3 regions of the Arthrobacter sp. NPDC056691 genome follow, and region 2 is predicted to be linked to each of the others. Evidence: riboswitches for the same ligand, from Rfam matches in the RefSeq annotation. Region 2 holds a riboswitch; each other region holds the start of a gene.
What was found. A riboswitch is a leader RNA that binds a small molecule or an ion and turns the genes downstream of it on or off. The one in region 2 is predicted to bind cyclic di-AMP.

Region 1 (3,265 bases), on a different contig from region 2:
TGGCCAATGCGGACTCGATCGCGACGTGGCTGCCGCCGGCCTACCGGGAGATTGCGCTCGGCGGCCGCGTGGCCCTTGAGCTGTTGCGCGACGATGAGCACGCCACGGCCGACCTGCTGCGGTCCGGCGATGCCGTCGGTGCGGTCACCGCGGATCCCCGGCCGGTACAGGGATGCACCATCCGGCCGCTCGGCACGATGGTGTACCGGGCCAAGGCGTCGCACAAGTTCGTGGCCAGATGGTTCCCTGGCGGGCCCACTCCGGAGGCCCTCGCCGCGGCCCCCGTCATGCAGTACGACCGGAAGGACACCCACCAGCTCGCTGTCCTCGCACGGGTCGCACCGGACGCCACTCCCCCGCAGCACTTCATCCCCGACTCAGTCCAGTACGTCGAATCGATCCACGCCGGCCTTGGCTGGGGCATGGTGCCGGACCAGCAGGACCCGGCGAACTTTCTCGTGGAGCTCGACCCGGCATGGAGCGAGGACCTGCGGCTCTACTGGCAGGTTTGGACGCTGGACTCGCCGGGCCTCACGGAGGTGACAGACGCCGTCGTCCGCGCCGCCCGGATCCTGCCGCCGCACCGGAAGTAGGTGGAGCGAAATTATGCGGCACGCTGCTCCCGGCCCACCCGTATTCCAGTTGGGGCATCAAGCGCAGCAGCGGCGGGTGCCGATGCACCCGCCGCTGCTGTGTCCGGTTGCCGCCGGTCAGGCGGGCATCCGCTGTTAGGCGTTCACCCGCACGTAAGTGGAGCCGGTGAGCCAGGAGGCCGGGTGCACGATGGTTTCGTTGACGCCGTTCATGCCGCTGCTGATGGCCTGGCCGCCGCCGATGTAGACGCCGACGTGTCCGCCGCTGATCATCAGGTCACCGGGCTGCGGGGAGGAGACCGGAGTTCCGTACTGGTAGAACTGCGCGGGCGCGAGGTCACCGACGGACTTGCCGACGGAGCGCAGGGCCTGCTCCACCAGGACGGTGCAGTCCTGGGTGGCACCAAGCTGCGCCCTGGCGGAGGCCACAATGGCTGCGCCCGCGCCGCTGGCTGCCGGAGCGGTTGCTGTTGCCGGGGTTATCGACGCGGAGGCGTTGTAGATTCCCATGCCGGCGGGCTCCGGGACGGCCGGGGCTGCAGGAACGGCCGGAACTGCAGGGGCCGCGGGAACAGCAGGGACCGCGGGGACCTCAGGCACTGCGGGAGTTACCGGCCCTGCGGGAGCCGCGGCCGCGCCGGGCCCCGGGATGAGGATCTGGTCACCGGGGTAAATGACGGAGGCCAGGGACAGGCCGTTCTCCGCGAGCAGTGCATCGAGGCTGACGCCGTGGCGTGCCGCGATGGCGCCGAGGGTGTCGCCGGGCGCAACGGTGTGCGACGCGCCTGCAACAGCCGATCCTCCGTCTGCCGGAGCCGGGACTGCCGGCGCAGGGGCCGGGACTGCCGGAGCCTGCGCCTGGGTGGGTGCGGCGAGCGCCTGGCCCGCGACGGACTTCACAGCAGCAGCGGCCGGGGCCGGGGCGGACTGTGCAGCGCCGCTGGCCGGAATCTCGGGCGCGTAGGCACCTGCGTGGGCAGGTGCCCCCGCGCCGAAGAGGAGTCCGGAAGCGACGGCGGCGGCGGCCGCCGGCTTGGCAACCGAGGCGGCATTGGACTTGAAGGAATACGACAGGCCCTGCAGGGCGATGGACGTCGTCGGGGTGGCGCGATGGCGCGCGGGCGTGAACTTACGTGACATGGTTGATGTGCCTCTCCCATGCCTGCGGGGTTAGCTGTCGGGTTCGGGTGGGAGTCACCCGGTCCTGCCCGCTGCTGGGCGCAGCGCCTGGACTTAACCCCTAGGCCTTGGCGCGCAAGGCCGGTACTAAGGTGGTTCCCCCGTCCCTGCCTGTTGGTGATAGCGAACGGATCCCGGTCAGCGGCAGGGCTCGGCATTCTGCCCGGGATGCCCTGAGCGGAACCAGGGCACCGGCCGAGGCTACCGCACCCCCGCACCAAAAGTCACATTTCGGTAACGGCGGCGGTTGAATAAGCAGTTGAGGAACCAGTGCAGGAGGGTGCAGACCCCAACACCCTACAGGGCCTTCACCGCGCCCAGCACCTTCGTCAGGGACTCCTTCGCGTCGCCGAACAGCAGCGTGGTCTGCGGCTCGAACATGAGGTCGTTCTCGATCCCGGCGAACCCCGGCCGCATGGAGCGCTTGAGGAACACCACCTGACGCGCGTCCGCCACCTCGAGGATTGGCATCCCGTAGATCGGCGAGCCGGCCGTGGTCTTCGCGGCGGGGTTCACGACGTCGTTCGCGCCGACCACCAGCGCGACGTCGGCGGTGCGGAACTCGGAGTTGATCTCGCCCATTTCCTTGAGCGATTCGTAGGGCACGTTGGCCTCGGCGAGCAGCACGTTCATGTGCCCCGGCATGCGCCCGGCCACCGGATGAATGGCGAAGTCCACGCGGGTGCCCCGGGATTCCAGGGCCTGCGCCAGCTCTGCCGCGGTGTGCTGCCCCTGCGCCACGGCGAGCCCGTAGCCGGGAACGATGATCACGCGCTGCGCGTAGCCTAGCAGCACCGCCACGTCCTCCGGGCTGGACGAGCGGACCGGACGGTCGCTCACGGCCGTGGATCCCGCCGTCGAACCTCCCCGGAACGCGCCGAACAGGATGCCGGCCACGCTGCGGCCCATGGCCGCGGCCATCGCGCGGGTGAGGATGGTGCCTGAGGCGCCCACGAGCGTGCCGGCCACCACCAGCAGCACGTTCCCCAGCACCAGGCCGGACGCCGCAACCGCCAGGCCGGTGAACGCGTTGAGCAGGGAGATGACGATCGGCACATCCGCGCCGCCCACCGGCAGCACCAGCAGCACGCCCGCCGCCAGGCCCAGCAACAGGAGCAGCAGCGCCAGGACCAGCGAACCGCCCGTCACGACGGCGGACGCGGCCCCGACCGCGGCAAGCAGGACCGCCCCCATGAGCACCGGCAGGCCGGGGAACACCACGGGACGGGTGGTCATGAGCTCCTGCAGCTTCGCGAACGTCACGGCCGAGCCGGCGAAGGACACCGCCCCCACCAGCAGGGTGAAGGCGACGGCGACACGCACCCAGGCGTCCTCCGCATGCGGCAGTTCCAGCAGCGCCACGAGCGCGGCGGCGCCGCCGCCCACGCCGTTGAACAGCGCAACGAGCTGCGGCATCTGGGTCATCTTGACGCGCCTGGCCACGGGGGCGGCCACACCGGAGCCGACAACAATGGCGCCGAGGATCAGGGGGA
Region 2 (3,265 bases):
ATGCCTGATGAGGGTCTGGGACGGGGCATCTCCGGCCGCGCCGGCTCCATGGAGCGCGTGCGGCCGGGTGTGCAGCGGTGGGTGTGGCTGGGTTCCGGAGGCCTGGTCAGTGATGGTCATGCATCAACAGTGGCGGCCGCTGTTATGAGGGTTTTAGGGCGAAGCTGTGCAGGGGCTGTGGAAGTTCTTCAGCGCTCGCTGGCGGCCGGAATGAGCGGCCGGTGGTGGCCGCATTTCTGCACCTCTTTGCCGGCCGCGGGTGGGCACGGACGGCAAGAGGGCCCCGGATCCTGGCGGATTCGGGGCCCTCGGGTCACCTTAAAGCGGTGCAGAAATGCTCGCCGTCAGCCGGTTCGGCCGCGGCAAACCGGTCAGTACCAGTTGTGGGCGAGGTGCCAGTTCAGGGCGCCACACGGGGAGCCGTAGCGCTCCTTGATGTAGTCCAGGCCCCAGTTGATCTGGGTGCGGTAGTTGGTGCGGTAGTCCGCCCCGGCGCTCGCCATTTTCTCTGCGGGCAGCGACTGGACGATGCCGTAGGCGCCGCTGCTGGCATTGGTGGCCGTGGTGCGCCATTCCGATTCCTTGGTCCAGAGCCGCTGCAGGCACTGCATCTGGTCTGCGGACCAGCCAAAGGATCCGAGCTTGGCGGCTGCGTAGGCCTGTGCGCCGGAGGGATCGTTCAGGGCCACAGGCGCAGCGGCCCGGGCCTTTGCGGCCGCCTTGGCCGCGGCAGCTTTCGCTGCGGCAGCCTGGACGGCGGCGGCGTTGGCCTTGGCAACCGCGGCGGCGTTGGCAGAGGCGGTGGCCTTAGCCGCGGCGGCCTTTGCGGCAGCGGCCTGGGCGGCGGCGGCCTTAGCGGCGGCAGCCTTCTTTGCAGCGGCAGCCTTGGCCGCAGACTCCTTGGCAGCGGCCTGGGACGAGGACTGCGGAGCGATGGACGCCGCGGACGGGGCCGGAAGGGCGGAGATCAGCGTCTTGTCGAAGCTCAGCGTCTGCCCGGCGTCCGCGGTGGCCGCTGCCGGCTCGGCGGCGGAAGGCGTGGCCTGGTCGGCCGCGTGGCCTGCGGCGCCGACGCCAACGAGCACCGCGGCGGCAGTGGTCAGGACAGCCGCCCGGCGGCCAAAGGACGGAAGGCCGGAAGTGAGACGGCCCCAGGCCGTCGTAGGCCGGGCCGGTTCGGCGCGGTGCCGGGAAATGCCCTGGCGTGACGTCGTGCGGTCAGACTGATCTGAGGCGCGTTCAGGGCGCGCCTGAGTCTTAAATTCAGACATGGTGGATTGCCTCTCACACCTGCGGAGTTAGCTGTCGGGTTCGGATGAGGTCATCCGGCCGCACGGAAATTCACGTGTCGGCTTCACCCCAAGGGCTGATGCGGAAAGCCCGGGACTCTGGTTCCCCCGCCTCTGCCTGATGTAGCGGAATCCGGGAAGCGGCAGAGCTGGGCGTCAATCCGGAGATGCGGCGCTAGTGGCGGCCGCACCATATCGACGGTACAGGAGGCTTCTGATTAAGTCACATTTAGGTAACGGGAGTCACGGCGTCGGCGCGGCGCCTTGCATGGGCAGCCGGACCGCAAATTCCGTCCGGCCGGGCCGGGACGTGACCTCCACCGTGCCGCCGTGCGCTTCCACGATGGACTGCACGATTGACAGTCCCAGGCCGCTGGTTCCCTCTGCCGAGGCGACGCCAGGTTCTGCCTGCGAAGGCCCTGTTTCTCCCCGCGAATCCGCGGTACGGAGGGCTGTTTGCGCACTGGCGCCACCGGTGGCAGGACCCTTCGCCCTTGCGGAGGCAGGCGCCAGGGGCGGCTGCGCCGGCGTCGCCCGTGAGGCGTCTGCGCGGGCGAAGCGCGCGAAGACCTTGTCCACGAATTCCGGCGGGATGCCGGCGCCGTCGTCCGTGACAGTAATCACAGCGCTGCCGTCAGCCGACCGCATCACGCCGGTGGTCACCGTGGTGCCGGGAGGGGTGTGCTTGCGGGCGTTGGAGAGCAGGTTCACGAGGACCTGGTGCAGCTGCGAGTCGTCGCCCCGGACCGACACGGGTTCCTCCGGGAGGTCCAGATGCCAGGCCCGGTCCGGCGCCATGACTTTTTCGTCACTGACGGTCTCGACCACCAGCTGCGTGAGGTCCACGTCGCTGAGCTTGAGCGGCTGGCCCTCGTCGAGCCGGGCGAGCAGCAGGAGGTCCTCCACCAGGGCGGTCATGCGTTCGGACTGGCTCTGCACGCGTGCAAGGGACCGCTGGCCGTCCGGGGTGAATTTTTCGGTCATGCGCATCAGCTCGGTGTAGCCGCGGATGGCCGTGAGCGGCGTGCGGAGTTCGTGGGAGGCGTCCGCCACGAACTGCCTGACCTTCATTTCGCTTTCCTGCCGCGCCTCCAGCGCATTGGAGACGTTGTCCAGCATCTGGTTCAGGGCGTGCCCCACGCTGCCCACTTCGGTTCCGGGATGGGCGTTCGACGGCGGGACGCGGACGGCGAGTGCCACCTCACCGGCGTCCAGCGGCAGGCGCGACACCTGCGTGGCCACCTCGGAGAGCTGTTCCAGCGGTTTCATGGTGCGCCGGATGAGCACCGTCCCGGCCAGGCCGATCAGCACGAGGCCGCCCAGCGAGACGATGGTGATGGTCCAGACCAGCGAGGTCAGGGTGTTCTGCTTTTCGGCGAGGGGAAGCCCGGTGACGATGACGTCGCCGTAGGGCGCCTGGGCGGCCACGAGCCGGTAGGTGCCCGAGGACAGCTTCCGTTCAACTGGCACGCCGTCGCGTCGGAGCTCCAGGAGGACCTGGTCGTCCGCGGCGGACAGCGAGGCGAGGGTGGCGTCGCTGTCAATGAAACCGGCGCTGATGACGGTGCCGCCCTCGATCCGGGCCGTTACCGTCCCCACCCGCTGGCCGCGTGCGCCCAGCGGATCGGGTTTGGTGCCGGGGTTGCCCAGCGGTGGCCGGCCAAAGTCGCTGGACCGCCGGGCGGCCTCCGTAAGCTGCTTGTCCAGCTGCTGGGTCAGGAAGGAGTCCATCGAGGCGTAGCTGAACAGGCCGATGGCGCCGCAAATCGCCACCAGCAGGGCCATGGCCACGAGGACCAGGCGGGTGCGCAGATGCCAGGTGCCCGGCTTCAGCCAGCTTCGGCGCTGGGTACGGACTGCACCGGAAAGGTTTGCCACGGCCTACTCTGCCGGTTTGATGACGTAGCCCGCGCCGCGGACCGTGTGGATCATCGGCGGATGCACGGCATCCACCTTCTTGCGCAGGTAGGAGATGT
Region 3 (3,265 bases), on a different contig from region 2:
TCGTCTCGCTCGAACGCGTGGGGGAGTACATCTCGGTCCGCGTGCCCGGGTTTGAGGGTGCCCTTGAGCTCCCGCCGGAAGTTGCCGCGCACGTGTTCGTGCGCCTGGACTAGCTCCCAACGGGCCCGTGGGCCGGGTGCGGCTTCCTGTCTGACATCTGCAGGCAGGATGACCTACCACTTTTGCACAGGGAATATAACGGAATTATTACTGCGCTTCTTTAATCGCCTATAGTTAAACGGCAACGCCGATACTAAAGCGTTACCTGATCTGGAGCCGAACCTTGCCAGCAGATCAGTAGTACGAGTCACCCACTGGCAGGGGCGGGGGAACCACAACCGGCTGTTTCAACAGCCTTGGGGTGAAGTCCGCAGCAGCAAGTCTTTTCCGCAGAAGGAATCCTCTCGGGATACCCCTGTGCCGGAACGGCTTGTTACGGCGGACCGGGTCCGAACTCTCTGACCCGAATCCGACAGCTAACTTCGCAGGCTATCCAGAGAGGAAACAGTACTTGTCCATGCAGAATGCCCGGGGCCGCCGCCGCGCGACCGGTCCCGCTCCGGAGCCGCGCCTCGCGGAGGCCATTGCCGCGGACCGTCCCCGGGACGCCCAGCGTGAAGCGCGCCGCCGCCGGGGTCCCTTCCGGCAGGTTACGGATTTTGCCTCGGCCAGTGGCGTGGGGCAGAAAGCCGGCGTAGTCCTCGCTGCCACCGGCCTGCTGCTGACTGTTACTGTCCCCGCCACCAGCCCTGTCCTGGCCGCCGGAGAGCCGGGAGGGGCGTCTGCGTCCGCTGCCTCGGCCCAGCCGAAGGTCTCGGCTGAAGCGGCAGCAAAGATCGACTTCAGCCGCACGTCCGTCTCCACCACCGGCGACCCGGACGGAAAGCTGAAGCAGCTCCTCAGCGCCCAGTCAGCCGGCAGCATCAGCCGTTCGGCCTCGGTGGGTACCCTGGGCGGCCCGCTGACCACGCTGGTCAGGTCCTCGCCGTTCGGTTACCGGGTCAGTCCGATCACCGGCGGCGCCGGCGAGTTCCACCGCGGCCAGGATTTCGCTGCCCAGTGCGGCACCCAGGTGCTTGCCGCGGCCAGCGGTAAGGTCACCTTTTCGGGATGGCACCCCTATGGGGGAGGCAACCGCGTGGTGATCGATCACGGCAACGGCCTGGAGACCACGTACAACCACCTGTCGTCCTCCAGCGTCCAGGTTGGCCAGAAGGTCACCCGGGGCGAAGTTATCGCCCTCAGCGGGACCACGGGCGCCTCCACGGGCTGCCACCTCCACTTCGAGGTGATGGTCAACGGGGACGTCGTTGATCCCCTCGGCTGGCTCTGAGCCACGTCGAGCGAGCACTCTCATTCCTGTGACACGCCGTGACCTGAATGTGACATTGGCTCCGAACTGCTGTACCGTCTAAACCGCGTCAACTTTTCCGAAGTTGACGCTCTTGAGTGGATTGCCTAACTCTGCCACCGCTCAAGGTCCGTTCGCATTACATCGTCTGGCAGGGGCGGGGGAACCAATTTTGGTCTTCGCAAGAAGGCCTTGGGGTTAAGTCGCAAAGCTTCCCAGGAAGCGGAGCGGCCGGGTGACTCCCATCCGAATCCGACAGCTCACCTCGCAGGCATTGGGAGAGGCTACCTTCGTGTCTTCACGCCACAATGCCGCGCGCCACCGCGCGCAAACGGTTCGTATGAACCCGTTGGACTCCGTGTCCAAGGCGGTTAGCGCCAATGCCGGCACAGTAGGTCGCCAGGCAGCTGTTATCGCAGCTGCTTCAGGACTCATCCTGAGTGTTGGCATGCCTGCCAACGCAGCCGACGCCAACATTGGTGTTTCCGCCTCCTCGGAGACCGGATCCCAGGCCGCACAGCTTGCTGTGACCGCCGCGCCCACCGCCACTGTCTCTTTCGAGCGTCCTGCTGTCACCACCGTGGCAGCCCCGGTCGCCGAAGCCATCGCTCCGCAGTCGAACGATGAGAGCCAGACGGCCGATGCAGGCCAGGCCGGCGACGAGAGCGCCGGTGCGGCCAAGGCCGTCACCGCAAAGTCCACTGATGGTGCGGCCTCCGCAGCAGCTTCCGGACTGGCAGCAATCGCGTACACCGGCATCGGCAGCCCCTACGTCTGGGGCGGCACCACGCCCAGCGGCTGGGACTGCTCCGGCTTCACTCAGTGGGTTTACGCACAGGCAGGCATCAGCATTCCCCGCGTCAACGCGTGGAACGCCATGAAGCCCACCTCCACGCCTGCTCCCGGCGACCTGGTCATGCAGAACGGCGGCGCCCACGTGGGCATCTACGTCGGCAACGGCATGATGATCAGCGCGCTGAACCCCTCGCAGGGCACTCTCCTGCACGCGGTGTCCGCAACGGGCACGTCCGCTTTTTACACCCTTCGCTAAAAATCCGATTCGAGGCGGGCCGGCTTACCCCCAAGATGCCGGCGCGTCGATAACCCACGGCCTGCTACCGCGGTCTGTGGAACACGAAAGAGAGAAACTTTAATGACTACACGTGCGACCATTGCACGGCACCGCGCCGAGGTCACCAAGACCAACTCGCTGGCTGTCATTGCCAAGGCCGTCGGCGACAACGCCGGTGGCATGGGCCGCCAGGCCGCAGTTATCGCTGCTGCTTCGGGTCTTGTCCTGACCAGCGGCATCGCCGCCAACGCTGCTGAGGCCAACGTTCAGCGCGAATCCGTTCCGGCTTCCACGCTGGAGGTCCAGTCCGCTGCGCCGGCCACCATCTCCGCTGCTTCCAGCATCGCCATCTCCTACGAGAAGCCTGCTGTTTCCACCGCGCCGGCTCCCGTTGTCGAGGCTCCCAAGCCTGTAGTCAAGGTCCAGGAAGCCACCCCCGCGGTTGACGCCGCTCCGGCTGCTGACGCAGCACCGGCAGTCCAGGCCACCGCCGCCGTCGAGACCGCTGCCCCGGCAGCGCCGAAGACCACGGCTGCCAGCGGCCAGGGTGCTGCGATTGCTGCGGCTGCCTACGCACAGCTGGGCGTCTCCCAGGACTGCACCGCGCTGGCCACCAACGCACTCGCCGCCGTGGGCATCCACTACCACGGCTGGCCGGCAGGCTACCTGTCCCTCGGCCGCACCGTCAGTGCTGCTGAAGCCCAGCCGGGCGACCTCGCCTACTACCAGAACGGCGGCATGGGCCTGGCCCACATCGCTGTGTACGTCGGCAACGGGCAGGCCGTCCACGGCGGTTGGAACGGCGGAACCACCGCACTGTTCAGCGTGAACGTCGGCTCCGG

Region 1: another riboswitch for cyclic di-AMP. It lies ahead of ACFRAU_RS20295 (LysM peptidoglycan-binding domain-containing protein); the one in region 2 lies ahead of ACFRAU_RS09670 (hypothetical protein).
Region 3: another riboswitch for cyclic di-AMP. It lies ahead of ACFRAU_RS13705 (C40 family peptidase); the one in region 2 lies ahead of ACFRAU_RS09670 (hypothetical protein).

What each region holds. Positions count from the first base shown of each region.
Region 1 covers NZ_JBHTXX010000031.1:15,330-18,594, reverse strand. The annotation lists gene ACFRAU_RS20300 (ArgP/LysG family DNA-binding transcriptional regulator) at 1-593, shown strand, start outside; gene ACFRAU_RS20295 (LysM peptidoglycan-binding domain-containing protein) at 729-1,733, opposite strand; cyclic di-AMP (ydaO/yuaA leader) riboswitch at 1,740-1,908, opposite strand; gene ACFRAU_RS20290 (NAD(P)(+) transhydrogenase (Re/Si-specific) subunit beta) at 2,070-3,265, opposite strand, start outside.
Region 2 covers NZ_JBHTXX010000009.1:19,464-22,728, reverse strand. The annotation lists gene ACFRAU_RS09675 (glycosyltransferase) at 1-120, opposite strand, end outside; gene ACFRAU_RS09670 (hypothetical protein) at 372-1,271, opposite strand; cyclic di-AMP (ydaO/yuaA leader) riboswitch at 1,277-1,428, opposite strand; gene ACFRAU_RS09665 (ATP-binding protein) at 1,533-3,167, opposite strand; gene ACFRAU_RS09660 (response regulator transcription factor) at 3,171-3,265, opposite strand, start outside.
Region 3 covers NZ_JBHTXX010000015.1:80,956-84,220, forward strand. The annotation lists gene ACFRAU_RS13695 (metal-dependent transcriptional regulator) at 1-113, shown strand, start outside; cyclic di-AMP (ydaO/yuaA leader) riboswitch at 265-506, shown strand; gene ACFRAU_RS13700 (M23 family metallopeptidase) at 518-1,333, shown strand; cyclic di-AMP (ydaO/yuaA leader) riboswitch at 1,446-1,639, shown strand; gene ACFRAU_RS13705 (C40 family peptidase) at 1,710-2,402, shown strand; gene ACFRAU_RS13710 (NlpC/P60 family protein) at 2,505-3,265, shown strand, end outside.